Regions from separate parts of the Rhodoferax mekongensis genome, predicted to be linked through region 1. Evidence: predicted binding sites of a transcription regulator. Region 1 holds the regulator's gene; each other region holds the start of a gene.
The links. The regulator sigma-54, encoded in region 1, starts transcription at its own class of promoters, with help from an activator protein. The targets are predictions, from matches to a motif close to TGGCANGNAANCTGCTTT.
Positions count from the first base shown of each region.

Region 1 (5,824 bases):
CCGAAGCCCCCACTGGCAAGATCGAAGTGGTCGAGTTCTTCTGGTACAACTGCCCGCACTGCAATGCGTTTGAGCCCCTGTTGCAGGGCTGGATCAAAACCCTGCCGAAAGACGTGTCCTTCCGTCGCGCGCCGGTTGCATTCCAGGAAAGCTTCGTACCTCAGCAGCGCCTGTACTACACCTTGGAAGCCATGGGCTTGGTGGAGAAATTACACGCCAAAGTGTTCAACGCCATTCACAACGAAAAACAAAACCTTGCCCGACCGGAAGCCATCCTGGAATGGGTGGCTCAGCAAGGCGTGGACAAGGACAAGTTCGTGGCGCAGTACAACTCCTTTACGGTAGCCACCAAGGCAGGTAAAGCAGCCCAGTTGCAGAACGCTTACAAGGTGGAAGGCGTGCCAGCTTTGGGTATTGCCGGTCGTTTCTACACCGATGGTTCTCTCGCCGGCAATATGCCCCGCGCATTGCAAGTGGTGGAGTCCCTGGTCGCTGACGTTCGCGCCGGCCGCGGTTGATGCGACGGCGGCGGTTCGGCTTTGCGCCTGACCGCCGCACACCACCAAAGGCGGGGCTAGAATGAATTTCCTTATCTTTGCGTCAAGGGGTTCGTTCAATGTCGAGTCAGAAATTCCGTCTGGTTACCCGTAGCGATTTCGATGGGCTGGTATGCGCCGTCCTGCTTAACGAGCTGGACTTGATAGACGACATCAAGTTCGTTCACCCCAAAGATATGCAAGACGGCAAGGTAGAGGTGTCCAACCGCGACATCACCACCAACCTGCCTTATGTGCCGGGTGTGCACCTGGCGTTTGACCACCACGAATCCGAGACCATTCGCAACACCGGCGAACGCCCGAACCACATCATCCTGCCGCATGCGGACTCTGCTGCCCGCGTGGTGTACGACCACTATGGCGGTGCCAGCCGCTTTCCCGCGCGCTTTCACGACATGATGGAAGCGGTAGACAAGGGCGACTCTGCGCGTTTCAGCCATGACGAGATCATGAACCCTAGCGGTTGGGTGCTCCTGAACTATCTGATGGATTCGCGCACAGGCTTGGGTCGCTTCCGCGAGTTCCGCGTCAGCAATTACCAGCTGATGATGGATTTGATTCAGTACTGCCGTAACCATGGCATCGACGAAATTCTGCAGTTGCCGGACGTGGTGGAGCGCGTGGAGCTGTATTTCGAGCATGCCGAAAAGGCCAAGGAGCAGCTGCAGCGCTGCTCCACGGTCCATGGCAACCTTCTGGTGCTGGACTTGCGCAATGAAGAAACCATCTACGCCGTGAACCGTTTCATGGTTTATGCATTGTTCCCGCAGACCAATATTTCCATCCACGTGCTCTGGGGTTTGCAGAAGCAAAACACCGTGTTTGCCACCGGCAAGTCCATCACCAACCGCAGTTCCAACACCCATATCGGGGAGCTCATGCTGAGTTACGGCGGAGGCGGCCATGCCAATGCGGGAACCTGCCAGGTCGACAACGCGCAGGCCGCTGATGTGCTTCAAGCACTGATCAGCAAAATTAACGCCGACGGTTGAGCGCACCAAGGGCATGAAGCCTGAAGCGCTCGGTACAATGCAGCGAGCGCTCTTCGAGCAAGTTTCGTGCCCTTATGAAAAAAATCCTGTTGTCCTTGTCAGTCCTGCTGGCCCTGTGCGGTGTGGCGGAGGGTATTCGGGCCGAAAAGGCTGATCGCAACAAACCGATGAACGTGGAGTCGGACGCGTTGCGGTACGACGACCTCAAGCAGGTCAGTGTGTTTTCCGGCAATGTAGTGCTCACCAAGGGCTCCATCCTGATTCGTGGCGCCCAAATCGAGGTGCGACAAGACCCTGAGGGCTATCAATATGGTCTGGTGACCGGAGCTCCCGGCAAGCAGGCTTTCTTCCGCCAGAAGCGGGACGGGTTGGATGAGTTCATCGAGGGCGAGGGGGACACCATTGAGTACGACGGCAAGGCCGATACTGTGCGCTTCATCCAAAAAGCCCAGATGCGCCGCTTGCGGGGGGCGACGGTGGCCGACGAGGTGACCGGTGCGGTCATCATGTACGAAAACCTGACGGACCGTTTTACCGTAGATGGCACCCCCAAGACAGCGGCTGCACCCGCAGGTCGTGTGCGTGCCATGCTGACCCCCAAGGCCGATCCGGTCACGACGCCACCCGCCGCAGGTACGGTGCTCAAGCCCACGACCCAGATTGAGAAAGCTGTTCCGTGAACGCAGCAGTACCCGATACCCCGGACAGCGCTACCGGGCGGCTTGAGGCCCGCCACCTTCAGAAGTTTTACGGCAAGCGGCAGGTCGTCAAAGATGTTTCTATGGCAGTGCGCACCGGTGAAGTGGTGGGCTTGCTGGGCCCCAACGGTGCCGGCAAAACGACCTCGTTTTACATGATTGTGGGTCTGCTGCGCGCCAGCGCAGGCGACATCACCATTGACGGCCAGAGCATCGAGCACATGCCGATCCACCGGCGCGCCCGCTTGGGGCTCGGCTACCTGCCGCAAGAAGCCTCCATCTTCCGCAAGCTCAATGTGGAAGACAACGTGCGTGCGGTGCTGGAACTGCAGCGTGATGATGCCGGTGCGCCTTTGAAGCCGGCTGAGATCGAGCGCCGGCTTACCGATTTGCTGCAAGAGCTCCGTGTCGAGCATTTGCGGGAGTCTCCGTCGCTGGCCCTTTCCGGTGGCGAGCGCCGTCGGGTGGAAATAGCCCGCGCGCTGGCGACAAGGCCGCGTTTCATCCTGCTCGATGAGCCTTTTGCAGGTATCGACCCGATTGCGGTGATCGAGATTCAACGCATCATCAATTTCCTGAAGGCACGAGGCATTGGCGTGCTCATCACCGACCATAACGTGCGCGAAACGCTGGGTATTTGCGACCACGCCTACATCATCAGCGACGGGCACGTGCTGGCCGAAGGCACTCCGGCCGATATCGTGAACAACGCCGATGTCCGCCGTGTCTACCTCGGCGAAAACTTCAAGATGTGACCATGACCCCCACGCTCCACTGCTGTGCGGGTCGCTGCCCCCCAAGGGGGCAAATTTGCCTTGGGGCGGCCCTGCGGCAAATTGCCGCTCTCTCCGATGACAGGCTTGTTTTGACATGAAGCAAGGATTGTCTTTACGCGTCTCGCAGCATCTGGCGCTCACCCCGCAGCTGCAACAATCCATCCGCTTGCTGCAACTCTCCACGCTGGAGCTCAGCCAGGAGGTGGAGCAGATGCTGGACGAAAACCCCTTCCTGGAGCTCACCGAAGAGCGTGCTGAGCGGGAAGACTTTGGCCTGGATGCGGTGGATGCACCGGTGAGTGATGGAGACCGTCTATCCGAAGAGGCTGACTTTGCTCCTCATTCGATAGCTGACTACGCAAGCAGTACAAGCGCTAGCAGCTCGAATGAGGATGAGACGACTCCGCTGTCCGGCAGCGATGAACCCGACTGGGAGGGCGACGGCACCACTGAGATGACCCCCGACGACGGCGAATGGGGTGTGGATGCCAAAGCCAAAACCAACAACCTGGACGACGACGAGCAGAAGGATGCGACCGAACTGGCACGTTCGGGCGAGTCTTTGCAGTCCTTTCTGCACCGCCAAGCCGCCGCTTTGCGCTTGAGCGCCGAGGATGCGGCCGCACTGCGCTTCCTGATCGAGTCCCTCAACGACGACGGCTACCTGGAAGACCCGCTGGCCGAGCTAGCCCAGAGTCTGCACCCTGCCGACGAAGAGCAGCTCCACGAACTGGTGCACCACTTCACTGTGGCATTGGGCCTGCTTCACAGCCTGGAACCGGTCGGTGTCGGTGCGCGTGACTTGGGTGAATGTTTGCGCTTGCAACTGCGGGCATTGCTGACCACCGCGGATGAAGATGGCGAATTGGATCGCACTGAGGTACTGCAGGTGGCTTTGGCCATTTGCAAGCAACCCATGGAACTGCTGGCCCGTCGCGACATCAAGCGCCTCGTGCAAGCAGGTGTGGGTAGCGATGCTCTGGTGCGCGAGGCCATTGCACTCATAGCCCGTCTGGAGCCCAAGCCCGGCCGCCGCTTTATGGATGTGGAGCGCAATATCGTCGTGCCTGATGTGCTGGTGGTGCCCATCGGCAAGGTGGGCGGAATGCCCAAATTCCGGGTGCAACTGAATCCGGATGTGATGCCGCGCCTCAAGGTGCACGACATTTACGCCAATGTGCTGCGCAACCACAAAGCCAGCTCCAGCCACGCCGGTCTGCAGCAGCGCCTGCAGGAGGCGCGCTGGTTTATCAAGAACATCCAACAGCGCTTTGACACCATCCTGCGCGTGAGCACAGCGATTGTGGAGCGTCAAAAAAACTTCTTCACCCATGGCGAACTGGCCATGCGCCCGCTGGTGCTGCGCGAAATTGCAGACGAACTGGGCTTGCATGAATCCACCATCAGCCGGGTGACCACTGCCAAATACATGGCGACGCCCTTCGGCACGTTTGAGTTGAAGTACTTCTTCGGCTCCGGCCTGGGCACTGAGTCTGGCGGCAACGCCTCCAGCACGGCGGTGCGGGCGCTGATCAAGCAGTTCATCGCTTCCGAGAGCCCGAAAAAGCCCTTGAGCGACAACCAGATTTCCGACATGCTCAAAGAGCAGGGCATTGAATGCGCCCGGCGCACCGTGGCCAAATACCGCGAGGGCCTGAAGATTGCCCCCGCCTCACTCCGCAAAGCGCTATGAACCAATTGACTCTCTTTCTCCCCTGCGCCGCCGGCGTGGAGGAATATCTGGCGCCGGAGATTTTGCAGATCACCGGCTTACCACCCGGCTGCATCACCAAGCAGCGCGGGGGCGTGGCCGTGCGCACCGGGTTTGAGCATGCGATGCTGCTCAACCTGTACAGCCGCTTGGCCCAGCGGGTGTTGGTGCTGGTGTCGTACACCGAATACCGCAGCGAGCAGGACCTGTACCGCGCCGCCATGCAAGTGGCGTGGGAGCGCTGGTTCACTCCGCGCGAAAGTATCAAGGTGGAAGTCACTGCCCAGCACAGCCCGCTCACCTCGCTGAACTTTGCGGCGCTCAAAGTGAAGGACGCCGTGTGCGACCGCTTTCGCGAAGTGGCGGGCGGTGTGCGGCCGGACGTGAATACCCAATGGCCCGATGTGCGCATTTACGCCCACCTGACCACCGATGCCTGCTCGCTCTACATCGACACTTCCGGCGAACCGTTGTTCAAGCGGGGCTGGCGTGAAGACAAGGGCGATGCGCCACTCAAAGAAACCCTGGCGGCCGCCATGATCGCTGCCAGCGGCTGGGCATCGGGTGACGACGATTTACTGCCTTTGTACGACCCTTGCTGCGGTAGCGGCACCGTTGTCATTGAAGCTGCGCAGATTGCCTGCAACATCGCAGCCGGCTCCCAGCGCCGGTTTGCGTTTGAGAAGTACAAGCCCTTCCGCTCCGAGGAATGGGCTGCTATGAAAAAAGAAGCTGCTGACGCTGTTGTGAAGCCGGAGCCAGGCCAGAAAGCCTTGATTTACGGCAGTGATGTGTCTTTCCGGATGGTCGACTTTGCTGAACGGAATGCGCAGCGCGCCGGGGTGGCCGATGTGATCGAATTCCGCGGCGGTGATGCTTTGCAGCGTATGCCCCCGATTGATGTGAGCGAGACCGGTGGTGGCGTGATGGTCATCAACCCGCCGTACGGCGAGCGTATCGGCATAGGCGGCGTGGCGGGTGAGGGCGAAGGTGCCCGTTTCGGCGCCCGCGAGCTGGCAGAGGCGGACGACGGCGTGGACTTCTTCAACCAGCTGGCCAGCCACTGGAAAAAGAACTACAGTGGATGGAC
Region 1 covers NZ_CP132507.1:192,674-198,497, reverse strand. Annotated here, with positions in the region: gene RAN89_RS00910 (thiol:disulfide interchange protein DsbA/DsbL) at 1-518, shown strand, start outside; gene RAN89_RS00905 (exopolyphosphatase) at 617-1,549, shown strand; gene lptA (lipopolysaccharide transport periplasmic protein LptA) at 1,624-2,229, shown strand; gene lptB (LPS export ABC transporter ATP-binding protein) at 2,226-3,002, shown strand; gene RAN89_RS00890 (RNA polymerase factor sigma-54) at 3,118-4,716, shown strand; gene RAN89_RS00885 (THUMP domain-containing class I SAM-dependent RNA methyltransferase) at 4,713-5,824, shown strand, end outside.

Region 2 (5,824 bases), 1.8 Mb from region 1:
CAGGCCGGGGTGTTTGGCCTTGACTTTTTCGAGCAAGTCCAGACCGGAGCCCCCGGGCATGCGGATGTCGCTCACCAGGATTTGCGGGCCCTCATCGTCTGCTGCGGTGCTCAGCGCAGTCAGTACATCGCGTGGATTGGAAAAACTGCGTGTGGGCAGGTGCTCACGCAGCAGTGCCTTCTCCAGCACGAAGCGGATGGACTGGTCATCATCTACGATCCAAATCGGCTTCATGTTGTCGGCACCCTAGTTTCTTTGTCTGTCTGTTACGGTAACGGAATCAAGATCTTGAAGTCCGTACGGCCTGGCACGCTGTCCACCTCGATCAGCCCGTGGTGTTGCTGAACAAAGGTTTGCGCCAGTGTGAGCCCCAGTCCGGATCCGCCATCCCTGCCCGACACCAGCGGGTAAAAAATGCGGTCTCTGATCGAATCTGGCACGCCAGGTCCGTTGTCGATGACATGCAATTCCAATGCCAACCGGTAACGCTGTTTGCCGAAGGTAATCTGGCGCGTCACGCGGGTCTTGAATGTCACACAACCGTCACCCGCAGCAATGCGCTCGGCCAGGGCCTGGCAGGCGTTGTGGGCAATGTTCAGCACGGTTTGAATGAGCTGCTCGCGGTCACCCCGGAACTCGGGGATGGAGGTGTCGTAGTCCCGCACCACGCGCAAGCCTTTGGGGAACTCGGCAAGGATCAGGGAGCGCACGCGCTCACACACCTCGTGGATATTCACATCGCCTACCAAGTGAGGCCGGCGGTGCGGCGCCAGCAGGCGGTCTACCAGGCTCTGCAGGCGATCCGCCTCATGGATGATGACCTGCGTGTACTCGGTGAGCTCAGGAGACTCCATCTCCATCTCGAGCAGTTGCGCCGCGCCACGAATGCCACCCAAAGGGTTTTTGATTTCATGGGCGAGGTTGCGGATCAGCTCTTTGTTGGTCTGGGCCTGTTCCGCGAGGCGCTCCTCGCGGTCCTGGCGGGTCTGCTGCTCCTGGGGCACCATTTCCACAATGATGTCATTGGAGAGTTCCGTACGCGTCACGATCACGTGCACGGGCATGGCATCGAGCCCGTTGCGCTTGAGCAAAGCGTCGTAACGCAAAGCCGCGAACGCGTTGTCGAGCGCGCCCTCCAGGGCACTGTGCAACTGCGCCGGTTCAGTAAACACCTCGGCAAAGTTTGAGCCGATGATGGTCCGGCGTGAGATGCCCAAGGCATCCTCCAGGGCTGCGTTCGAGAACTGCACCGAAGCATCGGCCGTGACTACTGCCACCAGCGTGGCCAGCAGGTCAAAAGAATGGAAGCGCTCCATGGGGCTTGTCCGGTGGATGAAATGAATGATTTGCCGTCAGCATAACGGCCCGGAGTCTCGCGCAGACGGACTTACTGCTTGGCAGTCGCCGCCGGCAAGCGGCCGAGTTCACGACGGATACCGGCGATGTCACTCTCATTGCGCGCGATGGCAGCTTTGAGTTCTGCCACACGATCCAGATATTTCTGGTGGTTGCGTGCCTCGGGGCCGAGCTTTTCGGGCTCACCGTTGTTGTATTCCTTTTGCAGCTCGATCTGGCGGGCCTCGGATTTCTTGAGCTCAGCCTCGAGGATCAAGCGTGCATCCGAGTCTTTGGCCCGCTGATCGGCACTGTCAATCCGCGGCGCAGAGCTCGGGGCAGACGCCACTTTCACTCCCCCGGAACCGCCGCTGGCGCCACCCGCAGGCCTTTGACCCTGGACGACTGTCACATTGCCACCGGAGATGAGCTTGCAGGTCTTGGCCTGGGCTTCGGTGACGGTGTTGGTGTATTCGTTGCCGCAGCGGTAGATGCGCTCCTGCGCTGCTACGCCCGAGATGGCGCCTGCAGTGAGCAAAAGAATCAGGAGTGTGGGTTTCATGCTGTGTCGGTGTGCGCGCTATTTTTTCATGAGCGCTGGGATTCAGTATGCGCCAAAAAGTGCCCAAGAACAAAACGCCCAAGTATCCCCGACTTGAGGGAGGCCATCTGTGAGCAAGTGTTCCATGAAAAAAGGACGGCTCGCGCCGTCCTTTTTTGCTTGTCTCAGTGCTTTGCAGCGCCGGGATTACAGGCTGAAGTACATGTCGTATTCGACAGGGTGCACAGACATGCGGTAGCGGGTCACTTCTTGCATCTTCAGGTCGATGTAGGCATCGATCATGGAGTCGGTGAACACGCCACCCTTGGTCAGGAACGCGCGGTCCTTGTCCAGAGCTTCCAAGGCCTGATCCAGGCTGTGGCACACGGTAGGCACCTTTGCATCTTCCTCGGGAGGCAGATGGTAGAGGTCCTTGGTGGCTGCTTCGCCGGGATGGATCTTGTTTTCCACGCCGTCCAGACCCGCCATCAACAAGGCTGCGAAGCCGAGGTAAGGGTTCATCAATGGATCGGGGAAACGTGCTTCCACACGACGGCCCTTGGGGTTCGCCACGAAAGGAATACGGATGGAAGCAGAACGGTTCTTGGCAGAGTAAGCCAGCTTGACCGGAGCTTCGAAGTGAGGAACCAGGCGCTTGTAGCTGTTGGTACCGGGGTTGGTGATGGCGTTCAGGGCACGTGCGTGCTTGATGATGCCGCCGATGTAGTACAGCGCGAAGTCAGACAGACCGGCATAGCCGTCGCCGGCGAACAGGTTCTTGCCGTCTTTCCACACGGACTGGTGCACGTGCATGCCGGAACCGTTGTCACCGTGGTAAGGCTTGGGCATGAAAGTAGCTGTCTTGCCGTAAGCATTGGCCACGTTGTGCACCACGTACTTTTGCAACATGGTCCAGTCAGCGCGCTCAACCAGAGTGGAGAACTTGGTGCCGATTTCGTTCTGGCCAGCGCCCGCCACTTCGTGGTGGAACACTTCAACCGGGATGCCCAGGGATTCGAGGATCAGGGACATCTCAGCGCGCATGTCTTGCGTGCTGTCAACGGGAGGAACGGGGAAGTAGCCACCCTTGACGGTGGGACGGTGACCGCGGTTGCCGCCTTCGAGCTTGGAACCGGTGTTCCAGGGAGCTTCGTACTCTTCGATTTCGTAGAAGGTGTTGTTGGCATCGGTAGACCAACGCACGCCGTCGAACAAGAAGAATTCTGGCTCGGGACCGAAGTAAGCGGTGTCACCCATGCCGGAAGCCTTCAAGTAGGCTTCTGCGCGCTTGGCGATGGAACGTGGATCGCGGTCGTAGGACTTGCCGTCGGCAGGTTCCACCACGTCGCAGTTCATGATCAGGGTAGTTTCTTCAAAGAAAGGATCGATGTTGGCTGTGCCTGGATCGGGCATCAACAACATGTCGGAAGCTTCGATACCCTTCCAGCCGGCGATGGAGGAGCCGTCGAATGCGTGGCCGGAGGTGAACTTGTCTTCGTCAAAATGCGAAACAGGCACAGTGGTGTGCTGCTGCTTACCACGGGTATCGGTGAAACGGAAGTCAACAAATTTGACTTCGTTCTCTTTCACCATCTTCATCACATCTGCGACGGTCTTGGCCATCAAATACTCCTGTTGCACGGTTGTAAAAAGATTTGCCCTGCTGTTAATGCAGCTTTTGTGCCAAAGCACGCACCAAAGCAAATTCGACAAACCGCTCTATTTTGCATCCTTAAAACCTGCTTTTGCACCCCTGCCAGAACAAAGAAACTGCCTGCAGCCCATATTGGCAACTTTCACGCACCAAAAACGTGCACCTCAAAATACGCACCAAAATAATGCATATTGATTAGCGCACCAATTCGGGGCCCAATGGCATTTCCAGTTTTCGCAGGCCCTCCAGCATCTGCGCATAGGCGGCGGGCAGATCCTGCGGGCGACCTTTCACTCCCAGCTCAATATGCTTGCCGTATTGGGGATGGTCCACGCTGGGCAGGCTGAACACCTTCACCGGGTGCTGCTGCTCCAACTGCTCCATGAGCGGGGTCAGCAAAGACTCCATGGCGCCGAACACGATGACCGACTGCTCGCGCCAGGCATCGGTTTGAAACCATGCACTGCAATGGGTATCGAGCACCCACTCGACCATGGGCCAAGCCATGACCGGAAAGCCCGGCACAAAGTGGACAGCCCCCTGCCCCGTGCCCGGATGGCTGAATCCGGGAATTTTGTTGTACGGGTTGGGAATGATGGCTGACCCGGCAGGAAACATGCCCATCTGCAAGCGGTGCACATTGTCCGGCTGGTCAGGTTCGAAAGCCGCGCCTTGCTCACGGGCCACGTCCTGCATGCGTTCCACGATGAGTGCTCGTGCTGTTTCGCTGAGCGCCAGACTTTTGCCGAGTGCCTTGGCTGCACATTGGCGGGTGTGGTCATCCGGCGTCGCGCCGATTCCACCAAAAGAGAACACGGTGTCGCCGGAGGCGAATGCCGCGGCCAATGTCGCTGTGATGCGCTCGGGGTCATCCCCCACGTAGTGCGCATAGGCCAGAGGCAAGCCACGCGCGCCCAGCAGTTCAATGGCTTTGGACAAATGCTTGTCGGCCCGCTTGCCGGAGAGGATCTCGTCCCCGATGATGATGACGCCGAATTTCATAAAAGCTCCATATCCACGGTGTCCACCACCAAGGGCATTTGGGTCGTGGCGGTGTCAGGCGAGCGCTGGGCCCGCAGGTTCTGCAACGCACTCAGTCCATAGTGGGAGAACCAGAGTGACGAGAAAGCAAAAATGAGGGTGTACAACCAGATGGACAGAGGGACCAGAAACGGCGCCAGCGCCACTGCCATGAAGCCCAGAGACCACACCAGACTGGGCGCAGCCCCCATATACCCGGTGACCACGCCCATACCTAATAGCCACCAGCGGTGGCGCTTGAAAATCTCACGGCGCTCCTCAGCGCTGGCATGGTCTGCCAAGGCGTCAAACGCCATCACGCGGTAGGTCAACCAGCCCCAGATCAGCGGCGGCAAAATCAGCACCAGGGGTGGGACAAGCCAGAGCGGCATGGACAGCACCAGCGCAAGCAAGGCAGCGATGGTAGACATGGCAGCCCAACCCACACTGGCGAAATAGGAGGCCCCGGCCGCCTTTTCCAAGGTGGGAAAGCGGCGCTTTGCGACCAATTGCACGATCATGGGTGCCATCAGCGTGGCCACCACGAACAGACAGCCCACCAGCACGAGCGGGGTGAGCATAAGGATCACGATCAGGGGAACCAGTACGGTTTTGAGTTTTCCGGCCCCCACCGACTCCAGCCAGCTCCACATCATTTGCAGCCAGTCCATGGATTCGAGCAACTGGGTCACCCAAGCGAGCAGTCCGTCCAGGTAAAAATAGCCCAAGCCTGCAGTCACGCCCACCATCAGCACCAGGGGCAACAGCGACCACAGCATGACCTTGGGGTGCAGGCAGTACACCAGCGATCGCCAGAAGGCATCCAGAACGGCATTCATGGGTTCACTCCTTGGATTGCACGGCGGCAATTTCCTCTGCACTCAGCCAGCGCCATTGGCCTGGAGCCAGGTCGGCAGGCAGCGACACGCCGCCAATGCGGGAGCGGTGCAAGCCCTCTACCCGGTTGCTGACGGCTGCCAGCATGCGCTTGACCTGGTGGTATTTGCCCTCGGTCAGGGTCAGGCGCAGATGGAATTCGCTCACCGCTTCGCAAGCTGCTGCACGGACCGGTTTGGGGTCATCGTCCAGCACCACGCCGCTCAGAAGTTTATTGACCTGCTTGTCATCCAGAGGGTGCTTCACCGTCACCTCGTACACCTTGGGCACATGGTGCTTGGGTGAGCTCATGCGGTGGATAAATTTGCCGTCATCGGTGAGCAACAGCATGCCAGTGGTGTCCTGGTCCAGCCGCCCCACGGCTTGCACGCCCTGCA
Region 2 covers NZ_CP132507.1:1,972,524-1,978,347, reverse strand. Annotated here, with positions in the region: gene ntrC (nitrogen regulation protein NR(I)) at 1-234, opposite strand, end outside; gene glnL (nitrogen regulation protein NR(II)) at 267-1,316, opposite strand; gene RAN89_RS09575 (hypothetical protein) at 1,388-1,897, opposite strand; gene glnA (type I glutamate--ammonia ligase) at 2,084-3,499, opposite strand; gene RAN89_RS09565 (competence/damage-inducible protein A) at 3,726-4,532, opposite strand; gene RAN89_RS09560 (EI24 domain-containing protein) at 4,529-5,389, opposite strand; gene RAN89_RS09555 (16S rRNA pseudouridine(516) synthase) at 5,394-5,824, opposite strand, start outside.
Region 2: a site for sigma-54 is predicted at 3,545-3,562, ahead of glnA (type I glutamate--ammonia ligase). Genes of this name have one in related genera too.

Region 3 (5,824 bases), 1.2 Mb from region 1:
CGCTTTCAGCGGCACTAGCGGATAGACCATTTGCTGCACTTAACAACGCACAAGAAAATGCATTTCCGTAACAAGGCTTACTTCGGTTATTCGCGCTCTCAATTTTTGCAGCCTGCATCTTGGACATTGCACGCTGATATTCGGTAATCACACCCACATACTCTGGGTTCTGCTCTTGGCGCACGCCTGTTTGAAGGCGGCTTGGCATTTCTCGCTTGTTCTTGAACTCTCGAAGAATTTTCGCAGCGGACAGGTCTGTAACGAATATGTAGTCAAAGCCTGACGAAGTGGCCTTTGCCAGAAATGACTCATTCGCATCAGCAATGAGGAGCCCGTAGTCCTTCTCGAAAGTCAATTCGAAATCAAAAACGTTCCGCTCTTTAAAGCTTGTTGCCGTTAGATCAACAAACCCAATTTTTACTGCGGTATCCAAGCCGGACTCAGTCCCAAAGTCCTTTACCAATCCTCGTAGCTCAGAGAGTTTTTCAAGCGGGTATGGGCCGCTGCCAAGTTGCGCAAGTCGCTTTTTTAGTTCAGCGGCTCTCGTGACCCTCCGTCCAGTTTCTGGAGCAGTCACGTCTTTCAGAGTAGTCGCCAGCTCCGCTTGAGATTCAGAATTCAGCGAATTCAATGCAGCGAGTACTTTTGCCTGAAACTCCGAAGACACCTTGTAGTCAGCGCTTGTGAAGGGACTCCGAGGATATGAACCCACAGGCTGACCGGTTCGCATTACCTCATCAAATGTAGAGGCAAGTGCTTTCTGGCGATCTTTACGAACCGTGTCATAGACACGAGCAAGCTCTCGCGTAATGACATCAGTTGCCTCATCAGCAACCCGACTAGTCCGAAGAAGGTCATTGGCATTGATCTCAACGGCTGTCTTTTGTGCCTCCCCGATTGCATCAGTTGCACTTTTCCAGCTTTCATTTGTGTTGCTTGAAAGGTCATTAATCAGCACCAAGCGAGCCAACGAAGTGGTTACTTTGGTTCGATAGTCGCGCTCCATCAACCATTTTCCGAGCTTCTGAAGTTGTGGGGTTACCTCTTTCTTTTCTGTATTAAAGCGTTTATCGAAGTAAGCTGAATACTTCTCAGAAAAGAATGCCTGCGCCTTTTCAAGCTCATCGGCATCGACAAGTTTGTTAAACGCGCTACCTTCTAAATCAAAAGGATTGGAAGGTAGCCCACTGGCAATGGACTTAAAGACATCTTCTAGTCCAGCAGCTGAGGCACTAGTCACACCAGTGAACGTGATTACTAGTCCAAGCACGAAGTGCGAAGCGATTCGGCCAAAAACTTCGGTACTGGCCTTCTTGTTGGACTGTGCAGTCGCAGCAATCCCTTCGCCATTAAAGGCATTTATATTAATCATTTTCACTCCCTTTTTTTACAATTTTAGAGCAATTTTAGAGCAATTTTAGAGCAATTTTACTAAAAATCTACCAAAAATCGCCGACCAAATGCCCACTGTTGATCGGTGTCAAAAATGAAGTTTAAAGTCCACTTTCATTAGCAAGGACTATTTTGATTCAAACTCCCGTTTAGCTGCAAACAGTCAGACATACGCTGTCTACTACACACCAATCGGCTTCATCTTTAGCAACGAAATTTAAGCGTATGGACGTTAACGAAATGACGAGTCTCGTTGACTACTTCATTCGATTTCGATAGTACGATGACCCGAGACAGCCTCTTTAAACGAGTCAGTGAAAAGACTTGAGCTTCTTCGAATAGACTAAAAATACGATTTAACGCAACGCGTCAAAAACCTTTAAATGCAAAACAAAGCTTAAGGAATATTCGGGAATATTCTGAAAACCAAGCTGAAATTTAGCAAATCTAAAGTTTTCAGGCTTTCTTTAAAGTATTCTCAGAAGTAACTAGCCGAAATTAGTAGCAAATGACTTTACGTTTCTGGAATCTCGAAAGTGCCCTTTAAGAAATCAACAGCTAAGCTGGCTTGCTTGTATGTGTTGGCCGCACTCTTGAATGGCTGCAGTAATGGATTACCACCAGGAGACAACTTTTTCCCGAAGAGCGGAAATCCTATTCTCCTCAACCACTATCGTGGAACTTGGAAACTTTATATTGATGGAAAAGATACAACCGACAGCACAGGTCTGAAAGTAAGGCTTCAAGAAGATATAGCCTTGTCGATGATTTGGATTGAACAAACCAAAACTCAAAATCACCTGTTACCAAAGCAGTTCAGCCTTCAGTGGTCCACCTCTTCAATTTCTTGCGTTGAATGTGATCCAAAGCTATTTGATTGGACACGCAAGCTCGGCAAATAAATTTCACCTGGAACCAGTTTCGTCAAATGCTGATGAGGTGGTGGCTTGAATCAAATGTTTGGGAATGGTGATGCTCACGTCCCCGTTAAAGAACCGTCCAGCCCAAGTGACACGCTCAGGGTACGCAGTGAAGGAGCCATTGGGATTAAATTTGCCGGTGACCCGTAAAATACAATTCAGTCTCTTCTTTGTGGCAAAGTCATATGTTGACAGGTTGTCACCAAGAATAGCTCCAAGCTTAGAACAATAAAATTCTGAATACTCACTACTTTCCAAGTTTAACCTTACCATTTGGACTGAATAAGGATAACCTTCGATTGTTGCTGAGTCACTTATGCTCATCCCAACTGCCGCACCCAACAATGTGGATATCACAGCCACACTCAATAATTTAAAAATCATAACATTACACCTTTGTAAAGATGTAATGTGTATGTAGCCTATTTTATATCTTCGAGATTTTTTGCAATGAGTTTAGGGTTTGGATGATTCGTTATCCAGATTGTCTTTTCTACGTTACCCCTTTCAGCGGCAGGTAGACGTCGGTAATCATTTCTGCAGCCTTGAGTTCAGGGCCAACGTTTAAATAGTGATAGAACACTGGCAATCCGCTCAACTCCTCCCCTGACGTTTTAAGCCAAGTATCTTGTAGATAGTCGATAGCATTGGATAGATAGCGCCCACCGACATCACGAAGAATCGCACAGCGACATGACGGGAGCACCTTAGACACCACTCCGTAAACGTTGGGTTGCACGGGGAAGTCGACTTCAACTCCGAAGTCAACACGGTGTAGTCGAGCCTCAACGGCATATCGCCGGGTGTGGTAGATCGCAAAGGAGTTGCCCATACTTGGACTATCCCTCATGTATCGGTCCTTCCATTGATTCAGTCGCTTTGCTGTCAAGTATTCCAAACTAGGAGAGCCGAAGTGCTCGACGACAGCGATTATCTTTTCTGGAAAAATACCAACTCTAACATCCATAGCAAGTGATCTATAGTCAATTTCCCCAAAAGAACAACATGATGTCTAGCGATTTGCGCAGATAGCGCCTATCACCTAAACAACACATCGTTCTTGAATAAGCCTTATGCTTCTGTTGAGAATTGTCCTTTTCGCTTGAATTTACTTCGACTTGCTTCTTCGTTTTCCTATCGCACCAATCAAGGCAAGACCACAAACCAACATTGCGAGTGAGCTGGGCTCAGGAACGGGAGTCAACACAGTGCTCGAAAGACCACGTACTTCATCGGCAGATAATGCAGTGCTGTATGTACGAATAAAGTCCAAAGAGCCGGCTCCGGCTTCAGCCCCGCCTGTTGCTCGGTCATCTATGAAGAAACTCAAAGGGTTTCCAAATTGCACAGCAGATCTTGCGTTATCCCGAAAGCTACCCTTTAAGTTACCGTCTTGATAGAGACTAAAAATTCCATCAGTTGTACGGGTGGCGGTGAGTCTAGACATGATGCCATTTTCGGCAGAAGCACCAAAGGACTCAGCTGCAGGGAAAAAGCTGTAATCACTCAAGTGGGTATACAGGCCGTAATCTGATTTCAGGCCCTTAAAGTCAATAATTTTTTGCCACACTCCATGTGATGCAAAAGAATATTTCAGGTCCACCGTGTATTCGGACCCTAAGTCAGCCAGAAGTGTGACGCCTTGATTCCTGGCAAACAAGTAGTTCGTTCCAACAAATGCTCCGCCATTGCCAAGAAGATCTGCACCTCCCATGTCATCACTGAAAGAGCCATCCAATCTATATTGATGAGTTGGAATGGAAGCGTTTGCCAGGGAGGCCACAGGGATCATGGCAGCACCAACAAGAAGAACTTTTACAGCTTTAGAGAATTTTTTTAACATACATAGCCTCAAAACTTACAGTGTAAGTCATTTTATGGAACTAGGTCAAGATAGCAATTAGAGTGCCTGAACTAGCAAATCCAAAGAATTGCTAAATGTCTCTAACTTTAGAAACAAGAAGCAACGCTAGAGGAGAAATTTCACAAAGAATACATACCAATAACGACCAAAGAAGTCGAGGCGAAAGTTAGACAACGGCCAAACAACCGAACAACTTTGTATTCAATTTAAATTAGTTAGGTATCGCAATGAAATCGAAAATGACAAACGCCAAAAAAAATCAAAAAAAGCAACTAACATCAGACAGTCATCGAATTTCATTACATATAAAGATAAGTCTAATTGCGACAGCACTAATCCTAGTAAGTTTTACATTCACTGGAATAGTAACAGGAATTAAATCAAGCGAGACTGCCGAAAACTCATCAATAAATCAGGCAAAGACAGCAGCTAGGGAAGCTGCAAATGCACTGAATATACGTTTATCTTCAAATGTGGCGGCCATTAGCGAATTGGCTGCGGTAATGATCAGCACAAAAAGATTAGAACAGCCACTGCAACGGCCCCAAATTGACGAGATAGTTAAAGAGACACTAAGTAATTCTACAGATTTCATCGGTGCTGCAGTCACTTGGGAACCCAATGCATTGGATGGAAAGGATTCGGAGTTTGCGAACAAAAGTCCAATTTATGATGCTAGTGGTAGACACATGCCATATTGGACAAAAACAAAAACATCTGAGCATCACGTTGAGCCAATTGTTTTTGGTAGCAATCCAGAGGCAAATGAATGGTACGAAACTCCCAGAAAGACAAAGTTACTTCACTTTACCGAACCGTATAACTATCCGATCAATGGCCAAGAAGTAATGATGGCATCGATAGTTGCTCCGATAATTGTAAATGGACAGTTTCTCGGAACTGCAAGTGCTGATTTTTCAGTTGAGCAACTGAAAAATATACTTGAGGGAATCAAGGTGATCCCCGACAGTAATTTAGCTCTGATTTCGAATAAAGGAGTCTATGCAACCAATTCTGAAGCAAGCCATACAGGAAAGCCGGCGTCGGACTTACCTGACGAGGGATTACTTGCCATAAAAAAAGGGGCGCAATTTCAGTATGAAGACAGCAATAATATAATTCATATACTGCAGCCAGTCTTAATACATAAAGACATCCCGCCATGGTCAATAAAAATTAGTTTCAAACGCAGTACGGCAATTTCCGCTTCCACTGACCTTATGCGTTACATACTATCCGCATCTGTGATATGCGCCTTCGTAACAATCTCAATCCTACTAATACTACTATCCAGACTTTTTCGACCACTGAAAAGCCTGAATGTCGCAATGCAAGGTTTGGCAAGTGGAAACGCGGATCTGCGCACAAAAATTACTATTAAATCTAATGATGAACTCGGAATCATCGCCACAAACTTCAACGTCTTCATTGGAAAGATCAATGATGTACTCTTGGAGGTCAGAGGTAATGCTGACATTGTTGCCAGCACGAGCTCTCAGATTGCGCAAGGCAATAACGACCTTTCATCAAGGACGGAAAGTCAAGCCACTGCGCTAGAAGAAACTTCAGCAAGTATGAAGCAACTTAACGAAGCAGTTAAACAAAATGCACTTAGCGCGAAGACCGCCAATAGCTTGGCTCTAGAGGC
Region 3 covers NZ_CP132507.1:2,855,385-2,861,208, forward strand. Annotated here, with positions in the region: gene RAN89_RS13640 (S1C family serine protease) at 1-1,372, opposite strand, end outside; gene RAN89_RS13645 (hypothetical protein) at 1,929-2,294, shown strand; gene RAN89_RS13650 (hypothetical protein) at 2,298-2,696, opposite strand; gene RAN89_RS13655 (AraC family transcriptional regulator) at 2,806-3,279, opposite strand; gene RAN89_RS13660 (PEP-CTERM sorting domain-containing protein) at 3,421-4,155, opposite strand; gene RAN89_RS13665 (methyl-accepting chemotaxis protein) at 4,416-5,824, shown strand, end outside.
Region 3: a site for sigma-54 is predicted at 4,206-4,223, ahead of RAN89_RS13660 (PEP-CTERM sorting domain-containing protein). Genes of this name have one in related genera too.

Region 4 (5,824 bases), 200 kb from region 1:
TGGAGCCCAGATAACCGCAAGGGCAGGGGTTCATGGCCGCAATCAACTGGAATCGTGCCGGAAACTCGGCACGCCGGGCGGCCCGAGCAATGGTAATGGTGCCGGTCTCCAGCGGCTCCCGCAGCGCCTCCAGGGCAGGGCGTGGAAACTCCGGGAGTTCATCCAGAAACAAGACACCGTGGTGCGCCAACGAGATTTCACCGGGGCGTGGAGGTGAGCCCCCGCCCACCAAGGCCACGGCGCTCGCAGAGTGGTGCGGGCTGCAGGTGGGGCGCTGCCCCCATCGTTGCATATCAAACCGTCCGCACAAGCTACCAATGGCTGCACTTTCCAAGGCCTCATCGGTATCCAGATCCGGCAACAAATGAGCAAACCGCTGCGCCAACATGGACTTTCCGGAGCCTGGCGGGCCGACCAACAGGAGACTATGGCCTCCGGCGGCAGCAATCTCCAAGGCACGTTTGGCGGCTACCTGCCCTTTGACATCAGCGAGGTCCGGGCCGATGCTGGCGCGCTGAGGAGCTGCAGCTTCTACCCGTACCCATCCGTCGGGGTCCTGTTCCAAGGGAGTGCCATCGGCATCCTTGGCTTGGCCTCCCGGTGCAAAGTGGTGCACCACATCCAGCAAATGCCTCGCACGGATGACCCTGGAGTCGGGTACCAGCGCTGCCTCCTCAGCGTTGCCGGGCGGTAATACCAATTGCGGGCGGGCGCTGGTCTTGCGCAAAGCCAGAGCCATGGCCAAAGCGCCTCGCACAGAACGCAATTCACCGGACAGTGACAACTCCCCCGCAAATTCAAATCCGGCCAATGCACCGGCATCGATCTGCCCGCTGGCCGCCAGAATGCCCAGCGCAATCGGCAAATCCAGTCGCCCGGAATCTTTGGGCAGGTCGGCCGGGGCAAGGTTTACGGTGATCCGCTTGTTGTTCGGGAACTCCAGACCACTGTTCTGGATGGCACAGCGCACCCGCTCGCGGGCTTCTTTGACTTCCACATCCGCCAGACCGACCAGGGTGAAGCTCGGCAAACCGTTTGCCAGATGCACCTCCACCGTCACTTGCACCGCTTCCAGCCCCAATAAGGCGCGACTTTGCACCAAAGACAAGCTCATAACCCTGACTTCCCAAAAAGGTGCGCAATAACTCGGTGCATTGCGCGACTCTGCACTAAAGCAGTGCATGCTGTGGTTTTATACAGGTATCTTAGCGTAAGCCCGCCTAATCGATGGGGATTTTTGCTAATGCAAGCTTTCAGACAACTTGGCACGGCTTCTGCTTTATCGACCCTAGCTCCAAAAACCTGGCAAGACCTGAGACCAGGCCCGGACTCTGTAATCAACTATCAAGCTGAGGTGAACACATGAAACTCGTGACGGCCATCATTAAACCGTTCAAGCTCGATGAGGTGCGCGAAGCCTTGTCCGGCATGGGTGTGCAAGGCATTACCGTGACCGAAGTCAAAGGCTTCGGCCGTCAAAAGGGCCACACAGAGCTGTACCGCGGTGCAGAGTACGTGGTGGACTTTCTTCCCAAGGTCAAGATTGAAGCAGCGATTGACGACGCTCTGGTGGAGCGCGTGATCGAGGCTGTTGAGGGTGCAGCCCGTACCGGCAAGATCGGTGACGGCAAGATTTTTGTCTACGACTTGGAACAAGTGGTGCGTATCCGTACCGGTGAAACCGGCAAAGAAGCGCTGTAAAAAGAAAGAGAGCATGAACATGAAAAAACTTCTCGCCACGCTGGCGCTCGGCATGAGCCTGCTGACAGCAGGAACATTCGCCCTGGCCCAAACCGCCGCTCCCGCCGCTGATGCGCCCGCGGCCACTGCCTCCGCTCCTGAAGCCGCTGCACCTGCAGCAGCCCCCGCAGCTGCTCCTGCCGCTGCTGAAGCGGCACCTGCTGCTGCACCTGCTCCCGTTCCCAACAAGGGCGACACCGCCTGGATGACTATCTCCACTGCGCTGGTTCTGTTCATGACAGTTCCCGGCTTGGCGTTGTTCTACGGCGGTCTGGTCCGCAGCAAGAACATGCTGTCCGTGCTGATGCAGGTGTTCGTAGTGACCGCACTGATCTATGTGCTGTGGGCTGTCTACGGATACACCTTGGCATTCGGCGGTGACGGTGCCTTCTTCGGTACTTTCGACAAGCTGTTCTTGAAGGGCATCACCGTGGACTCGGTGGCAGCTACCTTCAGCAAAGGTGTGGTGATTCCTGAGCTGACATTCGTCGCCTTCCAAGCCACATTTGCTGCCATCACCTGCGCTCTGATCGTGGGTGCATTCGCCGAGCGCATCAAGTTCTCTGCCGTGCTGGCTTTCTGCGTGCTCTGGTTCACCTTCAGCTACCTGCCCATGGCTCACATGGTCTGGTACTGGGCCGGCCCTGATGCGATCACTGACGCTGCTTCCCTGGAAAAAGTGGTGGCTGCTGCGGGTTACCTGTGGGCCAAGGGCGCACTGGACTTCGCTGGTGGCACTGTGGTGCACATCAACGCCGCGGTTGCCGGCTTGGTCGGTGCTTACGTAGTGGGCAAGCGTATCGGTTACGGCAAGGAACCCATGGCTCCTCACAGCCTGACATTGACCATGGTGGGCGCTGCCATGCTGTGGTTCGGCTGGTTCGGATTCAACGCCGGCTCCAACCTCGAAGCCAACGGCCTGACTGCTCTGGCCTTCATCAACACCTTGTTGGCAACTGCTGCTGCTACCTTGGCCTGGATTACCGGTGAAGCTTTGTCCCGCGGCAAGGCTTCCATGTTGGGTGCTGCCTCCGGTGCAGTGGCTGGCCTGGTTGCTATCACTCCTGCTTGCGGTTTCGTGGGCCCCATGGGTTCCATCGCCATCGGCCTGATCGGCGGCTTTGCCTGCCTGTGGGGTGTGAACGGTCTGAAGCGCCTGCTGGGTGCTGATGACTCTCTGGACGTGTTCGGTGTGCACGGTGTTGGCGGTATCGTCGGCGCTTTGTTGACCGGTGTGTTCGCATCGCCTTCCCTGGGTGGCACCGGCGTGTACGACTACGTGGCCAACAAGGTTGCTGATGGTTACTCCATCGGCGGCCAAGTGTGGATCCAGTTGCAAGGCGTGCTGGTGACCCTGGTGTGGTCCGGTGTGGTGGCATTCATTGCCTTCAAATTGGTGGACCTGGTGATCGGTCTGCGCGTCTCTGAAGAAGAAGAGCGCGAAGGTCTGGACATCTCCAGCCACGGTGAAACTGCTTACAACCGCTAAGCACTGAACGCAGCGCACTGCGCTGCAGTTTCAAAGTAGTTTCTTCTTGAGACTTGAGCCCGGTAACCGTGAGGTTGCCGGGCTTTTTTGTGCCCGGGCGGTGCACAATGCCACGCTGTTGCATTCACTCTTCTAAACGGAATCCCTCTATGAGTACGCCCCTGACCCTGCGCCATGGACCCTTGCGCTGCGACATCTGCCCCGAACTCGGCGGCTCCATTGCCGGCATGTGGATGAATGAGGTTCCGGTGATGCGGTCTACCCAGGGCACAGAGCTCACGAGCGTGCGCCAATCAGCGAGCTTTCCGCTCGTGCCATTTTCCAACCGCATCGGCTATGGGCAGCTGCAATGGTCCGGCACCAGCCACCCGTTGGTGAAAAACTTTGACCCCGAACCCCATACCATCCACGGCATCGGCTGGGAGCGGCCCTGGACGGTGTTGGAGAGCACGGAGAGCTTCGCTTTGCTGGCTATGGAGCACAAGGCAGACGCCGCCTGGCCGTTTGACTTTGATTGCTCGCAAGTATTCAAACTCGAAGGCGACGCCCTGGACATGAGTCTGAGCGTGACCAACCAGAGCCGGACCCCCGCACCAGTGGGACTGGGCTGGCACCCCTACTTCGTTAAGCGTCCCGACGCGACAGTGCAGTTCGCAGCCAGTGGCCGCTGGGAAATGGCGGCCGACAAACTACCTACCCATCGCGAGCCCCATGCCGGGCTGAGTCAAGCGACCGCCGCCTTAACGGTGGACCATTGTTTTGACGGCTGGGATGGTGTGCTCACGCTCAAGGACAGCCAACTGCAGGTCACCGTGCGCTCTGCGCTCAGCCGCCTGGTGGTGTTCACCACGCCAGAGCGCGACAACATCGCCGTGGAGCCGGTAAGCCATGTGAACAACGCGCTGAACCTGATGGGTGCCACCGGCGCCAGCGCAGAGAGCCTGGGGGTCGTCATCTTGCAGCCGGGTGAAAGCTTCAGTTGCAGCATGCGGGTGGAAGTGCGTTCTACCCAAGAGGTGCAGGCATGAGCTGGCAGGCCCTGAGCGACGACGTGTTCGAACTGGGTGAATCCCCGTTCTGGCATCCGAGTGAGCAGCAACTGTATTGGGTGGATATTCCCGGCAAGGCAATCTTGCGTGCCAATATTTACATGGGCTTTGTGCAGCGTTGGGACATGCCCAGCGAGCCCGGTTGCATTGCACCGGCTGCCAAGGGTGGTTTGGTCATCGCCCTGCGCGACGGGGTGTTCCGCGCGCAGGAGTGGGGCGGCGAGCTTGAGCGCATTGCCACCTTGCCCTACGACACCGCAGTGATTCGTGCCAACGATGGCAAGTGCGATGCACTGGGGCGTTTCTGGGTAGGCACCATTGATGAACCCAAGGCCGGCCGTGCAGCAGAGCTCTTTTCGGTGGACTGCCGCTCCGGCAGCCCCATAGTGCAGCGCCATGCCGGTGACGCGTTGACCGCCAACGGCTTGGCATGGAGCCCCGACAACGGCGCCGTCTACTGGTCGGATACGCCCAACCACCTCACCCACGCCTGGGACTATGACCTCGCGTCCAACCTCCTGAGCGCGCACCGGGTTTGGCGCACTTATGAGCCCAAACCCGCGGGATGGACGTTCGAAAACACGGCCTACGCCGGCCGGCCCGACGGTGCCGCCGTGGATGTAGAGGGTAACTATTACGCCGCGATGTTCGAGGGGCGGCGCATCTGCAAATTCGCGCCCGATGGCCGTTTGCTCGCCAGCTGGGAGACCCCGGCGCAGTGCCCGACCATGCCTTGCTTCGGGGGCGAGGACCTTAAAACGCTGTACATCACCACTGCGCGCCACGGCCGCAGTGCGGCCGAGCTGGTGCAGTTTCCCCTGTCGGGAGCGGTGTTTTTCATGCGGGTCGATGTGGCCGGTCTGCCGGTCCATTTTTTCGCGGATTGAGAGCCTGGCAAGTCGTGCGCTGCCAACGCGGGGCGCAAATTTCCGGCGCTTTTGCGTTCAAAAAATTCACACAAGGGGCAGGAGCGGCCGCTTACCATTGCCGCCATGTCCCCATCTTCCGACGCCCTTCAGCCCTTCGTTGACCAGATCCGCCAAGCCGCTGCGCAGCGCACGCCGCTGCAGATCCGTGGTGGCGGCAGCAAAGACTTTGTTGGCTGTCTGCAACCGGCAGCTTTGTTGGATACCCGCAGTTTGACCGGAGTGGTGGACTACGCTCCCAGCGAGCTGGTGGTCACCGTAGCTGCAGGCACGCCTTTGTCAGAGCTCGAAAAGCTTTTGCTCGCCCAAGGGCAGTGCCTGCCCTTCGAGCCGCCGCACTTCGGATGGTCCGGCAGTGCCAGCCAAGCCACCGTCGGGGGTATGGTGGCCAGCGGGTTGGCCGGTCCGGCCCGCGCCAGCGTAGGCAGTGTGCGCGACTATGTGCTGGGTCTCCAACTCATCAACGGTCATGGCGAGCTGCTCACCTTCGGGGGCCAGGTCATGAAGAATGTGGCGGGTTATGACGTGTCGCGACTCATGGCAGGCGCCATGGGCACGCTGGGTTTGATCACCGAGGTCTCCCTCAAGGTGCTGCCGCTTGCGCCCAGTGAGGCGACTTT
Region 4 covers NZ_CP132507.1:395,148-400,971, reverse strand. Annotated here, with positions in the region: gene RAN89_RS01950 (YifB family Mg chelatase-like AAA ATPase) at 1-1,114, opposite strand, end outside; gene glnK (P-II family nitrogen regulator) at 1,363-1,701, shown strand; gene RAN89_RS01940 (ammonium transporter) at 1,715-3,229, shown strand; gene RAN89_RS01935 (aldose 1-epimerase) at 3,379-4,257, shown strand; gene RAN89_RS01930 (SMP-30/gluconolactonase/LRE family protein) at 4,254-5,165, shown strand; gene glcE (glycolate oxidase subunit GlcE) at 5,271-5,824, shown strand, end outside.
Region 4: a site for sigma-54 is predicted at 1,264-1,281, ahead of glnK (P-II family nitrogen regulator). Genes of this name have one in related genera too.